One region of the Halomonas sp. SIMBA_159 genome, then DNA from elsewhere that is predicted to be linked to it. Evidence: predicted binding sites of a transcription regulator. Region 1 holds the regulator's gene; the other holds the start of a gene.
What was found. Region 1 encodes PhoB, which activates phosphate uptake and scavenging genes when phosphate is short. Its sites were predicted from a motif close to TGTCATANNNNTGTCANA; they were not measured.
Positions count from the first base shown of each region.

Region 2: R0J87_RS07260 (bifunctional metallophosphatase/5'-nucleotidase) is a predicted target of PhoB. The motif match lies at 2,646-2,663, and genes of this name have one in related genera.

Region 1 is NZ_JAWJBT010000001.1:27,183-34,220, forward strand. Features, by position in the region: gene R0J87_RS00140 (NAD(P)/FAD-dependent oxidoreductase) at 1-187, opposite strand, end outside; gene R0J87_RS00145 (chorismate--pyruvate lyase family protein) at 275-847, shown strand; gene ubiA (4-hydroxybenzoate octaprenyltransferase) at 886-1,776, shown strand; gene phoB (phosphate regulon transcriptional regulator PhoB) at 1,888-2,577, shown strand; gene phoR (phosphate regulon sensor histidine kinase PhoR) at 2,580-3,872, shown strand; gene R0J87_RS00165 (hypothetical protein) at 4,195-4,494, shown strand; gene R0J87_RS00170 (hypothetical protein) at 5,083-5,403, shown strand; gene cysZ (sulfate transporter CysZ) at 5,467-6,198, opposite strand; gene phoU (phosphate signaling complex protein PhoU) at 6,268-6,993, opposite strand; gene pstB (phosphate ABC transporter ATP-binding protein PstB) at 7,024-7,038, opposite strand, start outside.
Region 2 is NZ_JAWJBT010000009.1:19,162-26,199, reverse strand. Features, by position in the region: gene R0J87_RS07265 (sn-glycerol-3-phosphate import ATP-binding protein UgpC) at 1-910, shown strand, start outside; gene R0J87_RS07260 (bifunctional metallophosphatase/5'-nucleotidase) at 967-2,601, opposite strand; gene phnD (phosphate/phosphite/phosphonate ABC transporter substrate-binding protein) at 2,781-3,656, shown strand; gene phnC (phosphonate ABC transporter ATP-binding protein) at 3,800-4,603, shown strand; gene phnE (phosphonate ABC transporter, permease protein PhnE) at 4,605-5,408, shown strand; gene R0J87_RS07240 (SDR family oxidoreductase) at 5,436-6,101, opposite strand; gene R0J87_RS07235 (porin) at 6,243-7,038, opposite strand, start outside.

The DNA.
Region 1 (7,038 bases):
AGCCTGTCGACAGCAGCGGTTTGCTGTAATCATCGCCGCTGTCAGCGCTGACCAGCGTAATTGTGCGCGTATCCCCTTGGCGTCGCAGCGTGCGGGCTAGGCCAACGCCTGCCATGCCAGTGCCCACAATCACCAGCGCGGCGTGGTGATGAGGTGTTCTGGAAGATGTCGTGTGTGAGTCGGGCATACCGTCACCAAACGTCGGTGGAACAAAAGCCTGTAAAGCCACCATGTTACACTAGCCCGCTCTGAATTGACCGCCTTGGAGGCCTAGGTGACCGCCCCTGTGTTATCCACACCTGCGTTTTCGCTCTTCCCTCAGTGGCTGCCCGTGGCCGCCGCTCAGCCAGCCATGAGCGCGCCTTGGTGGCAGTGGGTAGCGTCCACGGATTCCTTAACCGCGCGCCTTGTGGCCGCTGGCGAGCCTGGAACGTTTCGGGTGCGCTTGCTGCGTCAAACCATTGGCCTGCCCCAGCGCGATGAAGCCTTGGCTCTAAGCATTGCTCCTCGCCGTTACGCGTGGCTGCGCGAGGTGGCACTGTGTATTGATGAAACGCCGTGGGTGGTAGCGCGTTCGGTGGCCCCGCTTCACCAGCTACAGGGGAAAGGTTTGGGGAAGTTGGGTGAACGCTCGTTAGGCAGTTGGCTATTTCAGCAGCCCGATTTGGTTCGCGGGCCGCTGGAAGCCACAGCGACGCCGCCACGTTTTACCCACCAGCAGCCGGGGCTATCGGCCAATAGCTTATGGGGGCGGCGCTCTGTCTTTGAACATGGCGGGCTTTCGTTACTGGTTCAGGAGTATTTTTTATCTACCATGGCGGATGCGCTGGGCCTTCCGTCGCGCTAGGCTAACGCAGCAGCTTTTTTGACGAGGTAAGCATGAGCATGGACCGTTCTCTGTTGCGCCCGATCGGGTGGGCCCGAGTGGCAGACTTTTTACAGCTAATGCGCTTGGACCGGCCCATTGGCACTTGGCTGCTGATGTGGCCCACACTTTGGGCGCTGTGGGTCGCGTCAGAGGGCGTGCCGGGCCGTGATGTACTGCTGATTTTTATTGCCGGTGTGTATGTCATGCGCGCCGCAGGCTGCGTGGTGAATGACTACGCCGACCGCCACGTTGATGGCCATGTGAAACGCACCAAGCATCGACCTCTGGCCACCGGGCGAATTAGCGAAACCGAAGCGCAGCTGCTGTTTGTGGCGCTGGTAGCCGCCGCCTTTATTTTAGTGCTGCTGACCAACGGGTTTACGGTACTGCTCTCTGTGGGTGGGGTGCTGCTGGCGTTTATTTATCCGTTTATGAAGCGCTACACCCACTTTCCCCAGGTGGTATTGGGAGCGGCGTTCTCCTGGGCGATCCCGATGGCGTTTGGTGCCGTGCTTGGCCACGTGCCGCTTGAGGCGTGGATACTGTTCAGCGCCAACTTACTCTGGACGGTGGCTTACGATACCCAGTACGCCATGGTGGATCGCGATGATGATCTGAAAATTGGCATTAAATCCACTGCGGTGCTGTTTGGCAGCGCCGACCGTTTCATCATTGGCCTGCTGCAGTTGGCGACGCTGGCGCTGCTGATCTGGGTAGGTATACGGGTTGGGTTAGGCGGTTTTTTCTGGCTGGGTTTGGCAGGCATGGCCGCGACGTTTGCCCATCAGCAGCGGTTAATTTTTCACCGTGACCGCGACCGCTGCTTCCAGGCGTTTCTGAATAACCACTGGTCGGGGCTGCTGGTATTTGCCGGATTTGTACTGAGTTGGTGGCCTATGGCTGGTTAATTCCGCTGGGTGTCATAGAATTGTCATTAAGTCATGGTGTTATCGTCACAGACATGTCATTGAACTGTTTTCGCATAAACGAGTTTTCATAGAACACCGTGAGGCCCTGGAATGACCGCCAAGACCGTACTGATTGTCGATGATGAGGCGCCCATTCGCGAGATGATCGCTGTGGCGCTGGAAATGGCTGACTATCGCGTGCTTGAAGCGGACAACGCCCAGGATGCCCACGCGATGGTGGTCGACCACCAGCCCGACTTACTGCTGCTGGACTGGATGATGCCAGGTACCAGCGGCATTGAGCTGGCCCGCCGCCTCAAGCGCGAAGAAGCCACCGCCGAACTGCCTATTATTATGCTCACCGCCAAAGGCGAAGAGGATAATAAAATTCAGGGGCTAGAAGCTGGCGCAGATGATTACATCACTAAGCCGTTTTCACCCCGTGAACTGGTGGCGCGTCTGAAAGCCGTGCTGCGCCGAGCAACCCCACGCGGTGTGGAAGACCCTATCGAAATCAACGGATTGCTGCTGGACCCCATCAGCCATCGAGTGAGTGCTTACGGTAAAGCACTAGAGATGGGCCCCACCGAGTACCGTTTACTGCAGTTTTTTATGACCCACCAAGAGCGCGCTTATACCCGTAGCCAGCTGCTTGATCAGGTGTGGGGCGGTAACGTGTATGTGGAAGAGCGTACGGTGGATGTGCATATTCGCCGGTTGCGCAAAGCGCTAGGTGAAGCGCACCAGAACCTCATCCAAACAGTGCGCGGCACTGGGTATCGTTTCTCTGCTCGGGTGTAATTGTGCGCTTGTGGAGCCGTGAACTGTGGCGAATTATCTGGCTGGCTTTCCTGGGGATGTGCCTGGGATGGCTGCTGGGTTACCCCGGTTTCGGGTTAGCTGCGGGTCTGACGCTCTGTTTGGTGTATCAACTCCGCCAGCTTAGAGCGCTCTACAAGTGGCTAACGCTCAATCCCCACGATGAACCTCCTGCTGCTGCGGGCATGTGGGGCGAGCTATTTGACCGCCTTTACCGTTACCAAAAAAGCCAGCGCATCACTCAAAACCGCCTGCGCGCCACGCTTGCGCGTATCCAAGAGTCTTCTGAAGCGATGCGCGACAGCGTCGTCATGCTAGACCGCCACGGCGACCTAGAGTGGTGGAACAGCGCCGCGACAGAAATGCTCGGCCTGCAAATAGCCCATGACCGTGGCCAGCATATTACCAATCTTCTGCGTGACCCTCGTTTTATTAGCTACTTCAACGCCCGTGAGTATGGCGAACCGTTAACACTGACCTCGCCTATCGATGAGCGCCGCATCCTTCAGTATCAAATTACTCTGTATGGCGATGATGAGCGTTTGGTGATGGCGCGGGATATTACCCGTCTTCACCGTCTGGAGCAGATGCGCCGCGATTTCGTAGCCAATGTTTCCCACGAGCTGCGCACCCCGCTGACGGTTCTTTCTGGCTATTTGGAAACCTACGGTGACCTTAAAGAGCTGTTGCCGCCGCGCCTGGGCAAAGGCATTGGCCAGATGGAAGAGCAGACCAAGCGCATGCAGAACTTGGTGAATGACCTGCTGCTGCTCTCGCGGCTTGAAATTGACCGAGGTGGCGAAGATCATCAGCCATTAGCCGTAGGGCCTATGCTTGAGAGTATTCGTCGCGATGCGCTGGCGCTTTCTAACCAGCAGCATAATGTACAGATCGTGCTCGAGTGTGAGGCGCGCTTGGTGGGCAGTGAGCAGGAACTACGCAGCGCTATTTCGAACCTAGCGTTCAACGCGATACGTTACACACCTGCTGGTAGCCAAATCACGCTTCGTTGGGCAGCGATGCCCAGCGGTAGCGCTTGTATTGAGGTAGATGACGACGGTGAGGGAATTGATCCAGTGCATATCCCTCGCCTGACGGAACGCTTCTATCGCGTTGATAAAGGGCGCAGCACGGCCACCGGCGGCACGGGGCTTGGCCTTGCTATTGTGAAGCATGTTTTGCTGCGTCATGATGCGCAGCTTCAAGTAGAGTCGTTGCCAGGTGAAGGCGCTCTTTTCCGTTGTGTATTCCCTCCTGCCCGTGTCGTTAACGACTAACCCGGCTTCAAGTCGGTCCCCTCTTCTCTCTGTTTGCATAACCTATGTATAAGTGTGCCATATTGGCATGCAAATATGGTCAAACACCGCGCATGTGTCATATGTAGCCAGTTAATGGACGGTTTGAGCCTGCGCTGGAAAGCTAGTTGGCATATCTTTTTCTATATAAATACATGTTTTTTAAGTTTTTTTGTTTTTAATAGAAATAGTTGGCACAACGGCTGCAACTTACTTAGTAAGGAAGACTACCGCAGGAACTGGTAAGACGACGAGTCACTCTTCCTTAAAAAGCGGTATTTCACAGCGATCGAGGAGACGGAATATGATGTCCAAGGAACTACTCAAGAAAGCTGGTATTTTAGGTGTAACGTTCGGCTTAGTAGCTAGCCCACTTGCAATGGCTCAAGAGCCTGCAGATCCAGCAGATAACATCTCACCGGATGAGCAGCCAGTAGAATCTCAGTCTAGTGATTCAACGATGTCGTCTGATCACGACACACAAAATTTAACCCATGACGAGGGCGACAACGCCAGCGACATGGAGCCGAATTCCATGAGCGACGACTCGGATGCTACCTTTGACAGCACCGAAGAGCTACCTGAAGAAAATAGCGGCATGTAATTGGTGACAATTTTTTGCAAAGCTGTAAAAAACTCTTACGCTTAGGAGTGAGCATTTGACGGGCAAGGATGTCCTATAAGCATGGATGCTCTGAGATTCACGGAACGAATCTAAAAACGATCAATACGCTGGTGAGGGTAAATTCCAAGGTTGGAGTCCCGCAAAAGGAGAGGAAGCCAGACGTCAGTATCGTTGATAAGTAAGAGTGATCAAGACCCCGCCCTGCGGGGTCTAATTTTTTGTGCCTACCTGATACAAAGACAAACCCCCCACCGTGGCGCATACTCTCAAGCAGATGCTTTTCATGTCGCACCCAGCCAGATGGCAAGTCAGTGGGTCAATTGGAGTCACTTAACTGACGCATGTGTCATTATTGCACAATAATTTTGAGCAAATAATACGTGCGCAAATTTGTATTGCGCACAAAAATTATATTTTATGTGATTGATTTTAATATATTTTTTGTTTTTATAGGTTTTTTGGCATCGCAGATGCAATAACTAAATGTAATGTTAGCCATTAGTCGTAGGCGCCCTGATTGTTCTTAAGCCTACGCTGACTGGCTCCATATTAAGGGAGTAGTAAACTATGCTATTTAAAGAATTCGCTAAAAAAACAGCTGTGTTAGGCGTTGCGTTTGGCTTAGTGGCAAGCCCAATGGCCTTTGCCCATACGTCCATCGAGCTGAACAAAGACCGCTCTGCAGGCCACGATGTGGTGCAGCCTAGCTCGCACAACACCTCTGGTCCGGCTCAGTACTCTGGCAGCGACCTGACCCGCGATGAAGGTGATACGTTCGACTACTCCACTTCAAGCAGCGCCAGTGATTCTGACAGCAGTACGACGAGTAAAGCGGGCTATGATGCCAACGAGCTGAACCGCGACGAAGGTGACGGTATCCGCTGGTAAGCCAGCGTTACCACTAAAAACCCCGCCTAGGCGGGGTTTTTTGCGTCTATGCATTGGATGACGCTACGACTTAGCCACATCTTGGGCGTCTCGGTAATGGCCATCCCACATCAGCACCGCACCGGCAACGGCACCGGGAATCAAAAACAGATTGGCTAGCGGTATCCAGGTGACCAGCATGACCAGCCCGCCATAGGTGAGGCTGGGCCACCAGCGGCGCGATAGGCGGCTGCGCATATCGCGAAACGTGACCTTGTTGTTATCCATCGGGTAATCAAGGTAGGTAATCGCCATCACCCAGGCGGAAAACAGCGCCCATAACAGGGGGGCCAGCAGGTTGAGGCCTGGAATCCAGCTGATAATAAACAGCGCCACCATGCGCGGTAGAATGTAGCCGAGCTTGACCAGCTCGCGCCCCAGCGCATCGACGGCCGTTTTAGCCAGCCCGCGATCATCCAGCGGCTCACGGCCGGTGGCCTGGCGCTCAACTTTTGCGGCTAAAAAGCCGTAAAACGGTGCGGCAATCAGGTGGGTAACGAGGGTGAAGGTAAAAAAGATCACCACCAATAGGCTGATGAAAAATAGCGGCCAAATAAGCCAAGAGAGCCACTCCAACCAGCTGGGCACCATGGTCATGGCACTGTCTAGCCAGCCATCAAAGCGGTTGAACACCACGCTCAGCATGCTGGCATACACGATGAGATTGACCAGGATCGGCAGGAAAATATAGCGCCGCAGCCCTTTCTGATACACCAAGCGTGTGCCTTGGCTCAACGCCGTCATCGCATCCACCATGCTTGCTCCTTAAATAAAAACGCCCAGATGTGTCATCTGGGCGTATTGCAGGAGGAATTACCCGCTAGGTCAAGACTTTTTAAGCACCTCCTGATCTAAGGTGTCGGGGTCGCTGTGGCGAATATCCAAGCCTTTCACCAGGTAGACCACGTACTCCGCCAGGTTATTGGCGTGGTCGCCCACACGCTCCAGTGCCCGCAGTACCCACATGATGCTGAGCACCGAGCTGATCGAGCGCGAATCTTCCATCATGAACGTCATTAGAGAACGCATGGCGCTGCCGTATTCGTCATCCACCGACTCATCTTCACGCACAACCTGCATGGCCAGTTCGGTATCGAAGCGGGCAAAGGCCGTCAGGGCATCGCGCAGCATCTTACGCACGTGTTCACTGATGTGACGCACTTCGACCAGACCGCGAATGCTGCCGCTGTTTTCACTCAGCAGCAGGGCGTTGCGGGCAATTTTGCTCGCCTCATCGCCAATGCGCTCTAGGTCTGAAGTGGCGCGAATGACGGCAAGTACTAAGCGTAGGTCAGAAGCGGCCGGCTGGCGGCGGGCCAGTACACGGGTACACTCGTCATCGATCTGCAGTTGCAGGTCGTTCACTTGGCGGTCGTTATCGCGCACTTTTTCAGCCAGGCGGCTGTCGCCTTCCAGCAGGGCGTGAACGGCGTCTTGCACCTGTTTTTCCACCAGACCGCCCATGGCCATCAGGTGGGTTTTCAGCTCTTCCAGCTCCTGGTTGAACTGGCGAGAGATATGCTGGCTGTGGGTATCGCTCGTAATATCCATTGAGCACTCCTGACGTAACGTCGGTTGGGCCTAGGTTATGCGGCC
Region 2 (7,038 bases), on a different contig from region 1:
GGTGGCAGGCCTGGAGACCATCACTGAGGGCACCCTCAAAATCGGCGAGCGCGTGGTGAACCAGCTAGAGCCCGCCGAGCGGGATATCGCCATGGTGTTCCAAAACTACGCCCTCTACCCGCATATGACGGTGTACAACAACCTGGCATATGGCCTGAAGAATCGCGGCTTCAAGACAGACGACATCGACCAGCGGGTGCGCACGGCGGCCAAGATGCTGGAGATTGAGGACTTTTTGGAGCGCAAACCACGCAAGCTCTCCGGTGGCCAGCGCCAGCGGGTGGCGATGGGCCGTGCGTTAGTGCGCGAGCCCGCCGCGTTTCTGTTTGACGAGCCGCTCTCTAACCTAGATGCCAAGCTGCGCGTGCAGATGCGCGTCGAGATCAAGCAGCTTCAGCGGCGGTTAAAAACCACCAGCCTCTACGTGACCCACGACCAACTGGAAGCCATGACGCTTGGCGATCGCTTAGTGGTACTAAACGCCGGTCAGATTGAGCAGGTGGGCACCCCGATGGAGATCTACGCCCGCCCAGCCACCATGTTTGTAGCGGAGTTTATTGGCTCCCCCGCCATGAACATGCTGCCGCTGGATTACCTTGCGCAGCAGGATACTCAGGGTGTGCTGAGTCAGTTGCCGAAAGAGACTGATACCGTCGGCATCCGCCCGGACGATATGCAGCTCGCCCCGCCAGCCGCACCCTTTATAACGCTGAACGCTACCTTGATGCTGTTTGAAGCCGCCGGGGCAGAGAGCCATCTCTACGTGAACCTGGCAGGCAGCGACCAACCCACAGTGGTGCGTACCCCAGGCCAGCCGCCGGTCAGCGAAGGTGAAACGCTGCAGGTGTACGTAACCAGCGATGCACTTCACCCGTTCAACAGCACCACCGGCAAGCGCACCGCCCATTAGTACCCAGCGCCTTAGGCGGGTAACAACGTTACTCGCCTAAGGTTACTCGTCTAAGATTACTCACCTAAGGCACGGTCGGTAATGCGCCCTTCAGGCTGATAAAGCACCTCACCAAGCGTCACGATGTGGTCACGCAGCATTTCCCAATCGGTATTGCCCACAATAGTGTTGCGGCCATCGTCATAGGCGGCCCCTAACGCCGCGTGGCTGTCGCCGCCTGCCGCCGTGAAGTTATTGGTCGCCACGGTGTAGGTTTTATCGGGATCAATTGCCTGCATCGCTCCTTCTCGATTCACCTTCAAGCTCACCACACGCTCCCCCACCGGCAAGCGACTATCGAAGACCAGCTCTGTTCCTGCGGAGACCTGCAAAAAACCTCCGTTCTCCTCAGGCGCGTTGGCCAGGGCAATTTCAAAGGTTTCCAGCAGTTCAGCACCTGTCACCTCTAGCAGCGTGAGGCGATTGCCAAACGGCTGCACGGCAATCAGCTCGCCCACCGTTACCTCACCTTCGGGCAGGGCCTCGCGGATACCGCCGCTATTTTGAAACGCCATGATGGTATCGGGAGCCACCCCCTGGGCGGCATAAAGCTGACCATCGGCAATCAGGTTGCCCAGCGCCGTTTCGTTGGCCCGCACGCTTTGTGCATCGCCTTGGCCATGGCGCGGGTTCTCCAGCGTACGAATCGCGGCGGCACCCACCTGCTGGTCGCGCAGCGCCTCTATTGCCTGTGTAAACGGTGCCAGTTGCGCTAGCGCCGCTTCATCCGGCGTGCGCTCTTCGGTGGCGAGCAGCTCTCCCGTTACCTTTTGAACAACGCCCTCTGCATCAAACGTCACCTGCATCACGCCTAAATGCTCGCCATATTCACCGGCCTGGCCGATGGCCGTCGGGGCCTTCGACTCGCCTGCCAAGGTGTGGCTTACCAACGTGGGCGGGGTTACCCGCGTGTGGCTATGGCCGCCAATCACAATATCGATGCCCTCCACCTGCTGGGCTAGCAGCAGGTCATTTCCGGCGCTTGGGTCGCTGTCATAGCCCAAATGTGTGAGCGCAATGATCTTGTTAACTCCTTGGGCTTCAAACGCTGCCACCATGGTTTCAGCCGCTTCCCGGTAGTCGCTGATGGCGACCTCACCAGGGCTGGAAATGGTCTCGCTATCCTGGGTGCTCAGGCCAAAAATACCGATCTGCTCACCACCCTGTTCAACAATCACCCCACCGTAGAGGTGGCCCGACTGGGGCGACGCGCTGACCGTTTCGCCAATGCGCTCAGCAAACTCAGCCGCGCCTGAAAAATCCAGGTTCGCGCCTAGAATCGGGAAATCAGCCTCGGCAAAAAACGCTGCCAATGCCTGATGGCCGCTCTCAGGGTTCCCCAAATCAAACTCATGATTACCGGGCACAAAAGCGTCGTAGCCCATTTGGTTCATAAAGGTCAGCGCATCCTGCCCCTGAAACTCGTTGAAGTAGAGCGTGCCGGAGAAAATATCCCCCGCGTCCAGCAGCAATCCATCGCCATAGGCGGCTTTTGCCTCATTGAGCGTGGTGATTAGCGAAGGGTAAGCATCGGTGCGGCCATGCAGATCGTTGGTGTGAAAAATAGTCAGGGTGAATGTCTGTGCTGAGGCTGCTGGGGCGACTACCCATAGCGCCATCCCTAGCGTAATGGCTGTTCGTAACGCGTGCATAGAAACGCTCCTTGTCGATTGAAGGGGAGGTGCGGCAGAAAGCTTGTCATCTTCACGTGATCATAACGTCATCTTGACTACACCTTAGTGTCACAGTGGCCTGCCACCCTAACGCTGATCAAAACGCCTGCCTTCGCTATCCAGCTGGCAGCGCACACAACAGCACCAGGGAACACACTATGACTAAAACACTATTAACCATCGCCATCGCAGCCGCCACCTTTACGGCCTCTACCGCCCACGCCAATAGCGATTTAAGCAACGTATGCCCTAATCCTATTCGCATGGCCGATACCGGCATTGAAGGCATGGGCCCGCTCGCAGAAGCGTTTGGCCCCTTTGCTGAAGCGTTTGAAGAGACCACCGGCCTCACGCTTGAAATGTTTAGCCTGAGCAACCGCACGGCGGCAGGCACCGCGCTGCAGTATGATGACGTGGACCTGGTGTTTGCAGGCCCGTCTGAGTTCGTCCTGTTCGACCGCGAAAGCGACATTGAAATTCTGTTTGCAATTGAGCGCCCCCACTACGGCAGCAGCTTTTATGTTCCCGCCGATAGCGATATTCAGTCGCTGGAAGACCTGGCAGGCCACCGCGTTGCTTTGAAAGATGTGGGCTCCACCAGCGGCCATATTTTCCCAAGCCAAATGCTGGTTGATGCAGGCCTGGATATTGATCGCGACCTTGAGATCATTATGGCGGGCGATGCCCGTATCGCCGCGCTGGTTAACGGCGATGTGGATGCCATGGGCGGCGGTAACCGCGATATCGAAGAGATCCAGGCGATGGACCCGGACGGCGAATACCGTGTGATTGCCACCAGCGATGTCTTACCCGGTGACCCGGTGGTGATGCGCGGCTCGCTAGACGACGCTTGTAAAACAGCGCTACGCAGCACCCTGGAAGAGAACCGCGACACCCTGTGGAACGCGCTGATTGCCACCGACCGCAACGAAGATAAGTTTTTGAACCGCGACTCTTCGCTGGGCTTTGACCGCACCAATGAAGATTACGATGTCGTGCGTCAGGCCTACGAAGCGGCGGGCATAGCCCTTTAATTCGTTTTCCACCGCTCCCTTTATCGTGATCGCACAGGGACGTGCGTTGAACGAGCGAAGGCTATGTTAGTACCAAGACACGGTAGGTCTCTCATGTCTGTTGTTTCACTCTCCCTCCTGGCATCCGCGCAGGAGGTTTTTGTATGAATGCCATCGATATTTCTAATGTTCACAAACATTACGGCAGCTTACATGTCCTGCGTGGGCTAACGCTCAGCATCCCCAAAGGGGAGTGTGTCATTTTGCTGGGGGCTAACGGCTGTGGTAAATCCACGCTGATGCGCTGCATTAACGGCTTAGCCCCTCACGATCAGGGCGATATTCGTATTTTCAACGAATCGCTTTCGCAGCTTTCCAAACCGCGTTTGCGCACGCTACGCCAAAAAATCGGCGTGGTTTTTCAGCAGTTCAACTTAGTCCAGAACGTCAGCGTGTTTCAAAACGTGCTGTATGGCGCACTGGGCCAGCAGCGTCTTGGCTTACTGTCGACACTCTCTTGCATCGCAAGTCACGAGCTTCGCGAGCGCGCCATGCAGTCACTCGACCGAGTGGGGTTGGCCCATAAGGCCCAGGCCAGCTGTCGTGAACTGTCTGGCGGTCAGCAGCAGCGCGTCGCCATTGCCAGAACGCTAATGCAGGACGCTCAAATCATCATTGCGGATGAACCCATCGCCAGCCTGGACCCAAAAGCGGGACGCGAGATTATGGACCTGCTGCTAGAGGTAGTGAGCGAACGTGGACTCACCGTGCTGTGTACGCTGCACCAGCTAGAGCTAGCGCAACAGTACGGCGACCGCATTGTGGGCATGAAAGCGGGCACCGTAGTGCTCGATACGCCTCGTGAGACGGCCACACTGAGCGATATGCAGGCGCTCTATCAAGGTGACACCCGCGTCGAACAAACGCCCTCTTCTTCCACAACCAGCCAACCGCTTAGGGCGATCTAATATGCCGTCGAAACTTCCCACCACCACCGGTCTGCCTCCCCGGTTTCGCCGCCCTTCCCTGTTTGTTTGGGGCATCAGCCTTGGCTTTTTAGCGCTGTTTATTCAGGGCGTCATGGCCACCAATGTCACACTAGAGCGTTTGATACGCGGGGCGACGAACCTAGGTCACTTTATGGGACGGGCTTTCCCACCGGATCTCAGCAATTTAGACGTACTGGCATGGTCGATGTATGAAACCCTCAACATTGCCATTGTCGGCGTAACGCTGGGCGTTATTCTCAGCGTGCCGTTTGCACTGCTGGCAGCGCGCAATACCTCCCCCGCGCCGTGGGTGCGCTCCATTACACGGCTCATGATAGCCACCATGCGCACTATTCCAGACCTTATCTGGGCACTGATCTTTGTCGTGGCGGTGGGGTTAGGACCAATGGCGGGCGTGCTCGCCATCGTGATGGATACGATTGGTTTTGCCGCCCGCTTTTTCTCAGAGCGGATTGAGGAAGTCCACCCCGGCCCCTCCGATGCGCTAACCGCTACCGGGGCCGGCAGGCTATCCGTGATTGGGGGTGCGATTTTGCCAGAAACCCTCGCATCGATGACGGCCACCAGCTTATACAGCGTCGAAAAAGCGCTGCGTTCTGCGGTCACGCTAGGGCTGGTGGGCGCAGGCGGCATTGGCGTCGAGCTCGCTGCCGCCATGCGGCTATTTAACTACGACCGCGCCCTCACCATTATTTTGGTGATCCTTGTTGTGGTGATTGGTTTTGAACAGCTCTCGTCGCAAATCCGCAAGCGCGTGATCTAAGCTACCGATAGGCGGTTATCTGGTGCGTTACCAAGGCAACTGTTCGCCATTGGAGTGCCAGAAGCCGCCGCTATTCTCTAAGTTGAGCGCTTTGATGCAGGCGGCGATGCCCGTCGCTGACTCCTGCGGGCTGATGTGTCCACCAAAGTTAACCATGCGGGTTTTTACATAGCCCGGATGCAGCTGCGCCACGGCGATGCCGCGAGGCTTGAGGTCGATGGCTAACGATTTACCAAAGGCGTTAAGCGCCGCTTTTGACGCACGATAGCCGTAGCGGCCACCTGAGTCGTTATCGGCCATAGAGCCCATCCGGCTAGTAATATTGGCGATTTTACTGCCCTTTTTCATCAGCGGCAGCAGCGCTTCGGATACTCGCAGCGGCGCATAGGCATTGATTTCCATCTGCTGGCGTAGGCTGTCGATCTCGATATCTCCCAACACATCATCGCGCAGCAGGCCCGCATTGTTGATCAACAGGTCAATGGTGTGCCCGACTAACGCTGCTTCAAGGCGCGCGATATCGTCGTCCTGGGTCACATCGATGCCTTCTATCACTTTGTCGGCGACACGCTCTAGCTCATCAGACGTTTGACGACACACGCCGATGACTTTCCATCCTTCCTGTTGATAATGCTCAGCAAGGGATAACCCTACGCCACGATTTGCGCCTGTAATCACAACGATGGAAGACATTATTTCTCCTTAAACACGCGATTAAATAATAAAACAGCATAACGCAAAAAGCCGATGTGTCATGAACACATCGGCAAAAACGATCTTACAAAGCTTAAAACATTAAGGAACCTAGGGCATGAATTAGCCCCAAACGATCACTTAGAAGTGATAACGCGCACCTACCGCGTAGTACATATCATCTTCGTAGCTTTCTACGGCATCTTCGTTGGCATCATTCAGCTCAACAAAAACATCGAAGTTGTTGGACAGGTCATAATGTGCAGCAGCGGCCCACGCATCACGGCTGTCGGAAACGTTGTCCAGCTCGATGTTGTAGTAATCGAGGTGGAAGGTCCATGCGCCGGTGGCGAAAGAACCGCCCAGACCAACGGTGTCAAAGCCACCGCCTAAGGTGTCGCTGTCACCGCGGGTTTCGTAACCCAAACGCGCTGAGAAAGCGTCGTTGATGGCGTATTCAGCGGTCGTACCCACGCGAGTTTCGCCGTTACCACCACCACGCACGGTGTCTTCTACGTAACCCAGTGCTAGGCGCAGCGGGCCAGTTGCGTAAGATACGCCACCTTGAGTCGCAATCACGCTACCTTCGCCGGACTGTGCCGCAATATCTACACCACGCTCAGAGAAGTGTTTAGCAGCAACGAAGGCCTGGAAGCCATTCATATCAGGCGTCATGTACGCCAAAGAGTCGCCACGCGCCTGCAAGCCACCGCCAGCGAATTCATAGCCACGCTCAACGTAAACGTCGAACACGCCCATTACTTCGCCGTCGTAGAAGCTGTCAAAGTTACCAGCGGTGAAGGTACCGAACTGCTCACTATCTAGACCGATGTAGCTGTTACGTACTTCATCAAAACCGGACGCTTGGTTGCGCTCATCGCCAGTAAAACGCCACTCAACGCGAGCAAACGCGCGCAGGTCGGACGTGATCTGATGA